DNA from 3 places in the Herbaspirillum sp. 1130 genome. Region 2 is predicted to be linked to each of the others. Evidence: predicted binding sites of a transcription regulator. Region 2 holds the regulator's gene; each other region holds the start of a gene.
The links. The regulator FliA, encoded in region 2, starts transcription of late flagellar genes. The targets are predictions, from matches to a motif close to CTAAAGTTTNNNNNNNNNNNGCCGNTA.
Positions count from the first base shown of each region.

Region 1: fliD (flagellar filament capping protein FliD) is a predicted target of FliA. The motif match lies at 2,730-2,756, and genes of this name have one in related genera.
Region 3: JOD78_RS24470 (DUF5610 domain-containing protein) is a predicted target of FliA. The motif match lies at 2,376-2,402, and genes of this name have one in related genera.

Region 1 covers NZ_JAFICQ010000002.1:996,065-1,000,229, forward strand. The annotation lists gene JOD78_RS28000 (hypothetical protein) at 1-413, opposite strand, end outside; gene fliD (flagellar filament capping protein FliD) at 638-2,659, opposite strand; gene JOD78_RS13275 (Lrp/AsnC family transcriptional regulator) at 3,093-3,587, opposite strand; gene JOD78_RS13280 (aspartate aminotransferase family protein) at 3,731-4,165, opposite strand, start outside.
Region 2 covers NZ_JAFICQ010000001.1:160,870-165,034, reverse strand. The annotation lists gene flgA (flagellar basal body P-ring formation chaperone FlgA) at 66-803, shown strand; gene flgM (flagellar biosynthesis anti-sigma factor FlgM) at 1,017-1,331, shown strand; gene JOD78_RS00795 (flagellar protein FlgN) at 1,363-1,821, shown strand; gene JOD78_RS00790 (RNA polymerase sigma factor FliA) at 1,950-2,687, opposite strand; gene JOD78_RS00785 (antiactivator of flagellar biosynthesis FleN protein) at 2,693-3,496, opposite strand; gene flhF (flagellar biosynthesis protein FlhF) at 3,531-4,165, opposite strand, start outside.
Region 3 covers NZ_JAFICQ010000006.1:55,842-60,006, reverse strand. The annotation lists gene aroKB (3-dehydroquinate synthase) at 1-897, shown strand, start outside; gene JOD78_RS24475 (deoxyguanosinetriphosphate triphosphohydrolase) at 899-2,050, shown strand; gene JOD78_RS24470 (DUF5610 domain-containing protein) at 2,502-3,257, shown strand; gene JOD78_RS24465 (Tex family protein) at 3,419-4,165, opposite strand, start outside.

The sequences.
Region 1 (4,165 bases), on a different contig from region 2:
TTCCATAGTCGTCCATCATGCCTTGCGGCGAACATGCGCTGCCAGAAGACGAACTTGAGTTCCGCAATCACTTTGCCCGTCTGCCCGATCGGTAGTCCTGCCCGGGCCTTGGCCAAATCATGGCGCGCACCATACGCGATCGAACTGGCCGGCAAGCTTTGTTCAAAGGCGGAGGCCCATGGCCACGCAGCACCGTATTTGGCAGCAAGGGCGTCGTCCACCGCATTGCGCAGCACGACTTCACACAAGTGCAGGGGTGTCAGGAAGGCAGCGGAGACCTGCGCGTTCCACAGGTAGAGATTGAGTGCGGCAGGGTCGTCGGGGCCGTGGCAGTGGGTGGCCGCCGCGTAGGTCGAGATGCGCGCGGGCGAGAGTGCCCGGTGGATTTCCGCTATCTGTGCCTGAATTGACATTGCACCCGTTAACCCCTATAGTCGCCACGCGAGCCACGGGATCTGTTAGCGCAAGCTTCCCCCCGAGGACACACGAGAGTTTAACGACGAACCCCGCTTGCAGCGGGGTTTTTCCATTGGGCTTCGGATAAAGCGGAGCAACCTGGGATTTATTCGATGCAGCGGTGACGCGCAACCCGGTGTCACCGCTTCCTCTGCCACGCCATTCGGCACGGCCGTTCTCATCACGACGACTTGGACAACTTCGCCAGCTGCTGGGTCAGATAGCTCTGCCGCGACTGCATCGTCGCCAGCGTGACGTTGAGCCGGTTGAACTGGTTGGTGTAGTTGTCCTTCAGGGTTTGCAGCCGATCATTGGCCGCGGTCTGCTGGTCGGTCACGGTCTTGAGGCTGTCCTGCAGGCCCTTGGTCTTGGTGGCCAGCGTGCCGCTGTCGCCCAGGATGCTGTCCATCAGCTTCTGCAGCTTGGGCACGACGCCGGAGGTCCCGGTGAAGAGCTTGGCGACCGCGTCGAAATCCTTGTTGCCGGCCGTCGTCAGCTTGGCCGCATCCAGCGCCAGCGTGCCATCCTTCTGGAACGAGATCCCCACCTGCGACAGGTTCATACCGCCATCGTCGCCCAGTGCGCCCAGCATGGTGCCGCGGATCTGCGTCATCATGTTCAGCACGGAAGATTCCGCTGCCAGCGGCGAGCCGGTGCTGGCCTGGCCCTTGGTGGTGGACGGGGTCTGCTTGGTGAGGTTGGTCACGGCCTTGGCCAGGTTGTTGTAGGCCGTCACGAAACTGTTGGCCGCCGTCGACAGGCCGCTGGTGTCATTGGCGACGGACAGCGAGAAATTGTCCGCCGCCGTCGTCACCTTCGCCAGGTTCAGCGTCACGCCCGAAATCGCATTGCTGACCTTGTTGGTGGTGCTGGTCACCGCCACGCCATCGATGGTCAGCTTGGCATCCTGCGCCTTGGCCAATTGCCCCATGCTGCTGCCGGACAGGTTGGCATAGTCATTGCTGCCGACCAGCTTGATCGGATCCGTGCCGGCCGGCGTGAGCACCAGATGGTCATTGCTGCCGTCGTTGCTGATGCTGGCGGTCACGCCGGTATTGGCATCGTTGATGGCTTTCATCACGTCGTTCAGGCCGATGGCACCGCTGTTGTCGAGATCGGTCGGGGTGATGGTGAAGGACTTGCTGCCGACCTGCAGCGCCAGGCTGCCGCTGCTGTAAGTCTGGTTGGTCGCTACGCCCGTGGTGGTGACGGTGCCGCTGGGATCGAAGTTGAACACCGCAAAATTGCCGGTGCCGCTGACCCGCAGGCTGTTGGCCGCGCCGCTGTCCTTGGCGGTGAGCACCAGGTGATCGTTGGTGCCGTCGCTGACGATGGCCGCATTGACGCCCGCATCGCTGGCGTTGATGGCATCGCGCACACCGGCCAGGGTATTGGTCTTGGGCTGGATCAGCGTGGTCGAGCCATTGCCGGTCTTGATGGCCAGCACGCCATTGTCGAAGGTGGTGCCGGGCACGATGCCGGCCGAGCTGACCTTGACCGCCTGCGCCAGCTGGCTCACGCCGATGCTGTACTTGCCGGCGGCGGCCTTGGTGGCATCGCGCGGGGCCTGGATCTGCGTCACCGAGCCCGACACGCTGGGGTCATAGCTCAGCCCGGACAGCGAATTGTTGGCCGTGACCTTGATGGTGTTGGCCGTGCCGCCGGTATTGGATTCCAGGACCAGATGGTCGCCGCTGCCATCGGTGACGATGGAGGCCGTCACCCCGGCCTTGGAGGCATTGATGGTGTCGCGCAGACCCGCCAGGGTGGCATTGGCCTGCAGCGTGATGAAGGTGGGCGAGTTGGTGCCGATCTTGATGGCGATCGAGTCGCCGGCATTGAAGGTGGTGCCGCTGGCATAGCCACCGGATTTCAACTTCTGTGCCAGGACCTTGGTCGAGTCGTCACTGTTGGCCTCTGCCGTGAACGGATCGGTGGTCAGGCTGGTGCCGGTGCCGGCATTGGACACGGTGGTCTTCTGCGCACTGAAGCTGGCGGCCGTCATGACCTTCAGGGCGCTTTGATAGCTGGTCAGCGCATTCTTCAGCGAGCCATACGCGGAAATGAGCGTATTGAAGCCGCTTTCCTTGGTCTTCAGCGGTGTGAGCTTGGACTTGCTCTCGACCGCGATGAGCTGGTTGACCAGCGTCGAAACGTCAAGCGGACCGGCCGATGTCGAGATCGTCCCCGTGGAAGTTGCCATGTTGACCCCTAAGCAAACGTGATGTTCTTGTAATTTGAGAAACTGACCCTTCGTCAGCGCACCCGAAGGTTAACGGCACGTCTTTACAAAAGTAAAGGGGAGTTTGCTGACCAATAGTCGTGTTTTTCTGGGGAATTTGTGGAGATTGGATGGAGATGCCGCAATCCGGCCATCGCAGAGGGCATAAATGTAAAGATGAGGCCGAGGGCTTGCCGCGCTGGAAAAGGCTTGCTGTGCGGAAATTGACAGGGGGGTGTGCAAAAACGATCAGGAGGGTTCGCGATCGTCTGTACAGAAAAAAGGGCAGGAAAAAGGCGAGGATAAAGGCCAGCAAAACGTACCGAAAAACGGTGCAGACAGCGCAGCCGCCACATGCAGGGCGTGCCAGGCTGCCACCGCACGGTACCGGCCGGCGGTGGCCAGCCCACGGGGCTCAGGTCTGGATGAATTTTTCCAGCGGATAGTGATGCTTGATGAAGGGCGACTTGATGACGATGTAGCTGAAATACTTCTCGATGCGCAGGTTCTGTTCCAGCAGCGATTCGATCACGCTCTGGTAATGCACCACGCTGCGGGTCATGAACTTGAGCAGGTAGTCATAGCCACCGCTGACCAGATGGCATTCGATGATTTCATCGACGTTGCGGATGGTGGCTTCGAACTTGGCGAAGTCTTCGCGCCGATGGTCCGACAGCGTCACCTCGGTGAACACGATCTGGACGTCGGCCAGTTTCTCCAGACGGATATACGCGCCATAGCCGCTGATGTAGCCGGCCTTCTCCAGGCGCTTGACGCGGATCAGGCAGGGACTGGGCGAGAGGCCGACGGCGTCGGCCAGGATTACATTGGTAATGCGGCTATTCTGCTGCAGGTGACACAAAATCCTCAGATCGATCCGGTCCAGTTTCAACGCGCCGTTAGTCATCATGTTGCCTCGGGTTATTCGACTCAGCCTGCCGGTTTGCCTCGCGTATCGCACGCAGCGCAATCCGGCAGGATGTAGCAGGGCATTTTAACCCCTCCGGCGGCGATTTCCCCATCGTGCCGGAGGCGATACTCGCATGGGCCGGCTCAGCGCACGGCCTGGCGCACCTCGGGTTGGGCCAGCACTTCATCGAGGATGGCACGCAGGCGCGCAAACATCAGCGCGAAATCCTCTTCCGTGTAGCACAGCGCGGGCGCAAAGCCGAGGATGTTGTCGCCGAAGGCGCGGAACACCAGGCCATGGCGATAGGCCACCTGGAAGATGCGATCGTGCAGCTTCAGCTCGGGTGCAAAGCGTGCCTTGGTCTGCTTGTCAGCCACCAGTTCCAGTGCGCCCAGCAGGCCACGGCTGCGCGCATCGCCCACCAGCGGATGATCGAGCAGGGCGCGCAGGCCACCGGAGAAGACCGGTTCCAGGCGTCGGCCGTTTTCCAGCAGGCCGCCTTCCTCATAGAGCCGCAGGACCTCCAGCGCCACCGCCGCACTGACCGGATGGGCCGAGTAGGTCTGGCCATGGCCGAC
Region 2 (4,165 bases):
CCTCGCGCGCGCGACGTACCATGAGTGCCAAGATTCGCCTATGCCCTGCGGGCAAGTTGCACAAAATGAAACACGCTTTCCGCGCCCTGCGCCGCACTTTCGCCGTCCTGTCCTTGCTGGCAGCCGGCCTGGGGGCGACTGCGCCTGCGCTCGCCCAGAACGACCCCAACTCCCCCCAAAAGCAGGACTTGCAAGCCTTGCAACACGTGGCGGAGCAATTCCTGAAAAGCCAGACCTCGGGCTTGCCCGGCAGCGTCACGGTCACCATCGATCCCGCCGATGCACGCCTGACGCTGGCGGCCTGCCTTGAACCGCAAGCCTTCATGCCCAATGGTGGCCGCCTGTTCGGCCGCACCACGGTCGGCATCAAGTGCGTGGCCCCCTCCCCCTGGACCATCTACCTGCGCGCCAACGTGCAGGTGATCTCGGATTACCTGGTCGCCGCGGTCCCGCTGGCCCAGGGCCAGACCATCAGCGCCAGCGACATCACACGCATTCGCGGCGACATGTCGGCGCTGCCCAGCGGCGTGATCACCGAAGAATCACAGGTCATCGGCCGCGTCGCCAACATGTCGCTGCGCGCCGGTACGCCGCTGCGCCTCGACACCATCCGCAACCAGCGCGTGGTGCAGCAAGGCCAGGCGGTACGGGTCGTATCGATCGGCCCGGGCTTCCAGATTTCCACCGAAGCGCGCGCCCTGACCACTGCCAACGAAGGCCAGATGGCCCAGGCCCGGACGGCGGCCGGCCAAGTGGTGAGCGGTATTGCCAAAGCGGGCGGGATTCTGGAAATCAACTATTGAGCCGGTGGCCCCGGTTTCTCTATTGATATGAAGCAATTTCCCGCAGGGCAAGTCCCGCGCGAAACGCAGCGGATCGCCCGGACAGGAATGTGAAGAAAAGTACCCGAATTCAGCTTAATTCAGGTGCGGGAATGTTAAAGTTTGCCCAGAACTGGTCGATAATCCATACGACAGGCGGGTGCGAAGCGCCCCCACCCTACAAGGAATACTGCCGTGAACGTTAACGACGCCCTCAAATCTGCTGCCCTCAACACCGAGCAGACGCAAACGCAGACCCGCAACACGACTGCCGCCAATCCTGCGGGCACCGACCCGGCCGCCACCAAAGCGGCTTCGGACAGCGTGCGCTTGTCCAGCACCTATCAGGCGCTGGAAACCAAGGACACCAAAAACGGCGGTTTCAATGCCGAAAAAGTGGAAAAGCTGAAAGCGGCCATCGCCAACGGCACTTTCCAGATCGATGCCGACAAGATCGCCGACGGCGTGATCGATACCGTCAAGAATCTCATCAGCGCCCGCCCGGCCTGATTCCCGTTTTACCGCTCAGAGGATCTTTCGCATGAATCCGGCCAGCAACCTGTCCCTGGAACACGCCGCGCTGTCGCGCCTGGTGGAAAAACTGAGCCAGGAACAGGCACTGCTGGCGGAAGCCACCGCCGAAGGCCTGACCGACATCATTACCGAAAAGGCCGCCATCGTTGCTGAAATGTCCACGCTGGCCGGCAATCGCCATGCGCTGCTGGGCAGCCTCGGCTACAGTGCAGATGAAAGCGGCATGCAACAGTGGATGAATGAGCAAGCCGGCGACGCTGACCGCGAGATCTGGGCCAGCCTGTTCGAACTGGCGCAGGACGCCAAGGAACTGAACCGCGTCAATGGCCTGCTGATCGGCAAGAAGCTGTCCATCAATCAGAGCGCCCTGACCATCCTGCAGGGCAAGACCGGCACCGGCAATTTCTATGGCCCGGACGGCCAGAACAGCATCCGGTCCTCGGGACGCCGTCTGGGCGTGGTATAAGTTTCAGCCGCCTCCCGCTCACGGAAGCACAGCAAGATCGCATCAACAAAAAGCCCGGCATTTGCCGGGCTTTGTCGTTAACGCGTCCTGCGTCCTCTCTCGGATCTGCGCCCTGAAGGCAGGCAGCCTCAGGCCACCCCGCTCCAGGAATGCTCGCGCAGATACGAACGCATGCGCGAGATCGCCTGGCTGTGCAACTGGCACACGCGCGATTCGGAAACGCCCATGACGGCGCCGATTTCCTTGAGGTTCATTTCCTGCTCGTAGTACAGCGCCATCAGGATCTGCTCACGCTCGGGCAAGGCCTTGATGGAATCCACCACGGCTTCACGGAAACCGCCATTGATCAGGCTCTGCAGCGGATCATCATCGCCGTCACCGGTCTGGTAGCGGTCCAGGAAGTGTTCGTGGCCGCCATCGTCGTCGTGAAAATCTTCGTAATAGATCAACTGGTGGCCGCCGCAGTCGGTCAGCAGCGACTGATACTCGGCCAGGCTGATCTTCATGTGCTGCGCCACTTCTGCTTCTTGCGGCTGACGGCCCAGTTGCTGCAGCAGGGACTGCATGGCTTCTTCCACCTTGCGCGCATTCTGGCGGATGCTGCGCGGCAGCCAGTCGCTGCTGCGCAGCTCATCCAGCATGGCACCACGGATGCGCTGCACGGCGTAGGTCTCGAACTGCGCGCCATGGGTTTCCTCGTAGCGGTTGACGGCGTCGAGCAAGCCCATCATGCCGGCCTGGATCAGGTCGTCCACCTCTACGCTGGGGGGCAGCTTGGCCTTGAGCTGATGCGCCAGTTTCTTGACCAGCGGCGCATGCTGCTCCAGTACGTCGTTCTTGCCCTTTTTTCCCTTGACGTTATACATGCACGTCACACTCCCAGACTGGCACCGTCGGTGGCCATCCCGTAGCTGCTGCGAGCCGCATCCGGACCGGCCGTGAAGCGCTTGGACAGGCGCTGGAAAGCCAGCGCGGCACCGGCGAAGGGAAACACGTCCATCACCGCCCGCCCCTGTCCGGTGGCGCGGCGAATATGGTCATCCGCCGGAATCGCGCCGATGAAATTGAGCTGCGCCGCCAGGTAGCGGCTGGCCGCCTGGGCCATGTTGGCGTAGACGGTACGGGCTTCGGCTTCGGTGGCATCGTTGACGATGAGACTGAAGGGACGGCGGCCGATGCGGTCGCTCAAGCTCTTCAGCAGCACATAGGCCGCCTTGATGGAAGACGCCGTGGTCGAGACCTGGATCACGATCTCGCCCATTTCCATGGTCGGCACCGGCAGCGACAGGTCGCGCGCCAGCACGCCATTGACGAGCGTAATCTCGGCCTGCTCGATGAGGCTGTCGAAGATCTCCGCCAGACGGCCGGCATGCGGATCGGTCGCCGAGGGCACGCTGCGGCGGGCGATGCGCGCCATCGAAAAACCTTCCGGCAGGAGCCGTGTGGCTTCCGCCATGGGACGCTCCATCCGCGCCACTTCCTGCAGCGTCGCCACGTCGTGACGCAGGCCGATGCGGGTCAGCAGACCGGTCGTGGCAACGTCGCCATCCACCACCAGCACGCTGTGCTTGGCCTGCGACAGGGACGCCGCCAGATTGATGAGCATGGCACTCTTCTCTTCCTCACCCAGCACCGAGAAGAAGGTGAACAGCCTGGGCACCGGACGCTCCAGCATCCGGCGCAGCCCTGCTGCCTGGTCGATATCGTAACTAGCCAAAGCTCACCTCACGCAGTCCCCGGTCATTCATGGACATGGCAGTAGGACCGATCACGCCCGGCAACTCACCTTCCTGGAATTCGAAAGGGGCGGTTTCACGCTTCTGCTTGAAGGCACGGTCGGCCAGGTAGAGCTTGTTGGCCACATGCAGGTCTTCGGGCACGCGCTGGCCATTGGCCACGTAATGCAGGTTGAGCTTGTGGCGGATCACCACATCCAGCACGTTGCCGATGGTGGCGGCTTCGTCCAGCTTGGTGATGATGCAGCCGGCCAGCCCGGAGCTGGAATAGGCATGTACCACTTCATTGAGCGTACCGCCGGTGGCGGTGGCATTCAGGCACAGCAGGCGCTTGATGTCCACGCCGGCACCGGCCAGCATGGCGTCCTGCTCGGCCACCATCTGGTCGCGCTGGCCGACACCGGCGGTGTCGATCAGTACGGTGTGCTTGCCTTTGAGTTCTTCCAGGGCGATGCGCAAGTCGGTCTCATCCTTGACCGAGTGCACCATCACGCCAAGGATCTTGCCGTAGATGCGCAGTTGTTCGTAACCACCGATACGGTAGCCGTCGGTCGTGATCAGGGCCAGCTTGCCGGAGCCGTGGCGCATCACGCAGCGCGCCGCCAGCT
Region 3 (4,165 bases), on a different contig from region 2:
CAGGTCACCGAGATCGTGCTGCCCGACGGCGAGGAAGAGAAGAACTGGGCCAGCCTGATGAAGATCTTCGATCGTCTGCTGGCCGACAAGTGCGACCGCAAGACCACCCTCATCGCCCTGGGCGGCGGCGTGATCGGCGACCTGACCGGCTTTGCGGCGGCCTCCTACATGCGCGGCGTGCCCTTCGTCCAAGTGCCCACGACCTTGCTGTCGCAGGTGGATTCCTCGGTGGGCGGCAAGACCGGCATCAACCATCCGCTCGGCAAGAACATGATCGGCGCCTTCTACCAGCCGCAGGCCGTCATCGCCGATACCGCCACCCTGCACACCCTGCCCCCGCGCGAACTGGCGGCGGGCATTGCAGAAGTCATCAAGCACGGTGCCATCATCGACGCGCCCTTCTTCGACTGGATCGAAACCAATATGGCGCGCCTGGTCTCCAAGGATGACGCCGCCCTGGCCTATGCGATCCAGCGCTCCTGCGAGATCAAGGCCGAGGTGGTGCGCCAGGACGAACGCGAAGGTGGCCTGCGCGCCATCCTCAACTTCGGCCACACCTTCGGCCATGCGATCGAGAATGGCCTGGGCTACGGCCAGTGGCTGCATGGCGAGGCCGTCGGTTGCGGCATGGTGATGGCGGCCGATTTGTCGCAGCGCCTGGGCTATATCGATGGCGCCACGCGCGAGCGCATCCGCGCCGTGACCGCCGCGGCCGGCCTGCCGACGGTGGCTCCGAATCTGGGCACCGAACGCTGGCTGGACCTGATGGAAGTGGACAAGAAAAACGAAGGCGGTGCGATCAAGTTCATCCTGATCAAGCCGCTGGGCAGTCCCCTGATTACCAACGCGCCGCAGGAACTGCTCTTGCAAACCCTGGCGGCCTGCACCGGAGAATGACATGCACACTGAAGCGCCCGACCATCTCGCCCCCTATGCCGCCCACTCGGCAAGTTCGCGAGGCCGGCGCTTCAGTGAAACGCCACCGGGCTCGCGCAGCGAATTCCAGCGCGACCGTGACCGCATCGTCCACTCCACCGCCTTCCGCCGTCTCGAATACAAGACGCAGGTCTTCGTCAATCATGAAGGCGACCTGTTCCGCACCCGCCTGACCCACAGCATCGAAGTCGCCCAGATCGCCCGCTCCTGCGCGCGCAACCTGCAACTGAACGAAGACCTGGTGGAAGCCATCTCGCTGGCCCACGACCTCGGCCACACGCCCTTCGGCCATGCCGGGCAGGACGAGCTCAACCACTGCATGAAGCATCACGGCGGCTTCGAACACAACCTGCAGAGCCTGCGCGTGGTCGATGAGCTGGAGCAGCACTACGCTGCCTTCGATGGCCTCAATCTCACCTTCGAGACGCGCGAAGGCATCCTCAAGCACTGCTCCCTGCACAATGCGCGCCAGCTGGGCGAGATCGGCGTGCGCTTCCTGGAAAAGAAGCAGCCCTCGCTGGAAGCGCAGCTGGCCAACCTGGCCGATGAGATCGCCTACAACAATCACGACATCGACGATGGCCTGCGCTCCGGACTGTTGACCATGGAGCTGATGAGCGAAGTCGATTTCTTCGCACGCCATCTGCGCGAAGTCGAACAGGCGTATCTCGGCATCACCGGACGCCGCGTCATCCATGAGACCGTGCGCCGCATGATCAATGCGCTCATCGTCGACCTGAACCAGACCTCGCGCAGCCGCATCGCCGAGATCGCCCCGCGCGACATCGAGGATGTGCGCAATGCGCCGCAGCTCATCGCCTTCTCCGATGCGATGGCCGCCGAAGCCGCGATACTGAAAAAATTCCTGCGCGAGAAGCTCTACCGCCACTATCAGGTCAATCGCATGACGGCCAAGGCACGCCGCATCATCGCCGAGATGTTCCAAGCTTTCATCGGCCAACCCAGCCTGCTGCCGCCGGACTATCAGGTCAAGGGCATCACGGATGAAACCCAACGTCTAGACAAGCAGGCGCGCAAAGTCGCCGACTACATCGCCGGCATGACCGATCGCTATGCCATTCGCGAGCATCGGCGCTTGTTCGTGATGGAGTGAGGATTGATGGAGCGGGTGCAACGCCCGCGTTGAACGCCGCGTATCGATACGCGGCGTTTTCATTCAGCGCATCCGTGCGCCCTCATCGTCGTGCTGCCAGCGCGATTTCATTACCCCAATGCAATTGAAATCCCGCTGCCAGCATCCCGCGCACATTTCGTTACATTTTTTCTTGATCGCCTGCGTCCATCGCAGTCAGCCCGACGGCACGCACGGTATCGCCGCAAACCCGCTTCCAGCAAGGCTTTTCCAAAGATTGCGCGGGTGCAATGCAGACTTGTCAACGAAGTCCCCCAGAAACTGACAGGTGTAAATTTCTGTCAATATCAAGTCCGCTTTGAACAGGCCGTTATGCAGGAATGGAGTGGATGCGCATGGTGCGCAGTTTCGCTTCCGTGGATCCGTCTCCCCCTCTGATGCCCGGATCCCCTTTCATTTTCAGGAGACCGTCATGGCTATCGGCAACACCAGCGGCGTGGACAACAAGTCCCTGCTGCCCGTCACCCCTTCTTCCACTTCGTCGACCTCTGCCGCAGCGTCAGACAACGACAAGCTGCCCGCCACCGCCGGCGACAGCAGCGGCGGCGACAAGATCGCCCAGGCCAAGCAAGCCAACCTGCTCACCGTGAGCGGCGCCAAGGCCCAGTTCAATCTCTCCATCGTGCAATCCTCGCTGGAGGTATCGCTGCAGACGCAGAACGATCCGCTGTCACTGGTCTACAAGACCGCCATCGAAAACATCAACGATATCCTGCGTCCGCAGCTGGGCGACAACGCCATCCAGACCGCATCGACCCAGGACAATTCGCCGGAGGCAACGGCCGGCCGTATCGTCTCCTTCATCACCAACATGTTCGAGCTCTACAAGCAGAACAATCCGGACAAGGAAGACGCCAGCAACATCGACGACTACATGAACCTGATCTTCAAAGGCGTCGACCAGGGTTTCAAGGAAGCCCGCGGCATCCTGGAGAGCCTGAACGTGCTGCAAGGCGATATCGCCAGCAACATCGACAAGACCTATGACCTGGTGCAGAAGGCGCTGGGCGACTTCATCAACAAGGTCAAGGGCGGCAAGCAGGAGGGTGAGGACGGATCGGGCAGCGAAGGCAATGCGGATGGCCAGGGCGGTACGATCACGGCCAGCGAGACGACGGTGAGCATTTCGGTATCGGTGAGCCAGACGCGGATCAGTACCAGTGCGTAATCGCACTTTGCAGTCGCGCTGATCTGCAAAAGCCAATTCGCAAAAACTAATAAAAAAGAGGCTGTCTCCCAAGAGAGACAGCCTCTTTTTACTTATTTTTCATGACATCGAAAGGCGTGAGAAAGACCACCCTCGACATCACAAACCATCACGAACAAACATCATCCACGCAACTTCGCAAAGGCCGCAGCCATCGCATTGTTGGCCGGTGCCTGCTCACGGCCGCGCTGGTTCTGGTGTTGCGACAAACGGCGCGAATCGGTACGGTCACCGCGCTGTTCATTGCGCGCACCCGGGGCCGGGGCTGTGTCGTTCAGGCGCATGGTCAGGGCGATGCGCTTGCGCTTCTCGTCCACTTCCAGCACCTTGACCTTGACCACCTGGCCGGCCTTGACCACGGTGTGCGGATCCTTCACATAGCTGTTGGACAGCGCCGAAATGTGGACCAGGCCATCCTGATGCACGCCGATGTCGACGAAGGCACCGAAGGCCGCCACGTTGGTGACCACGCCTTCGAGGATCATGTCCACGCGCAGGTCCTTGATCTCTTCCACGCCTTCCTTGAAGGTCGCCGTGGTGAACTCGGGACGCGGGTCACGGCCTGGCTTGTCGAGTTCCTTCAGGATGTCGGTGACGGTGGGCACACCGAACTTCTCATCGGCATACTTGGCCGGCGACAGGCCCTTCAACAGCGAGGTCTGGCCCAGCACGCTCTTCACATCCTTCTTGATGTCGGCCAGGATCTTTTCCACCAAAGGATAGGATTCCGGGTGCACCGCCGAGGCATCCAGCGGGTTCTCACCATTCATCACGCGCAGGAAGCCGGCGGCTTGCTCGAAGGTCTTGTCGCCCAGGCGCGGCACCTCACGCAGCGCTGCGCGGGAATTGAACATACCCTTCATATCCCG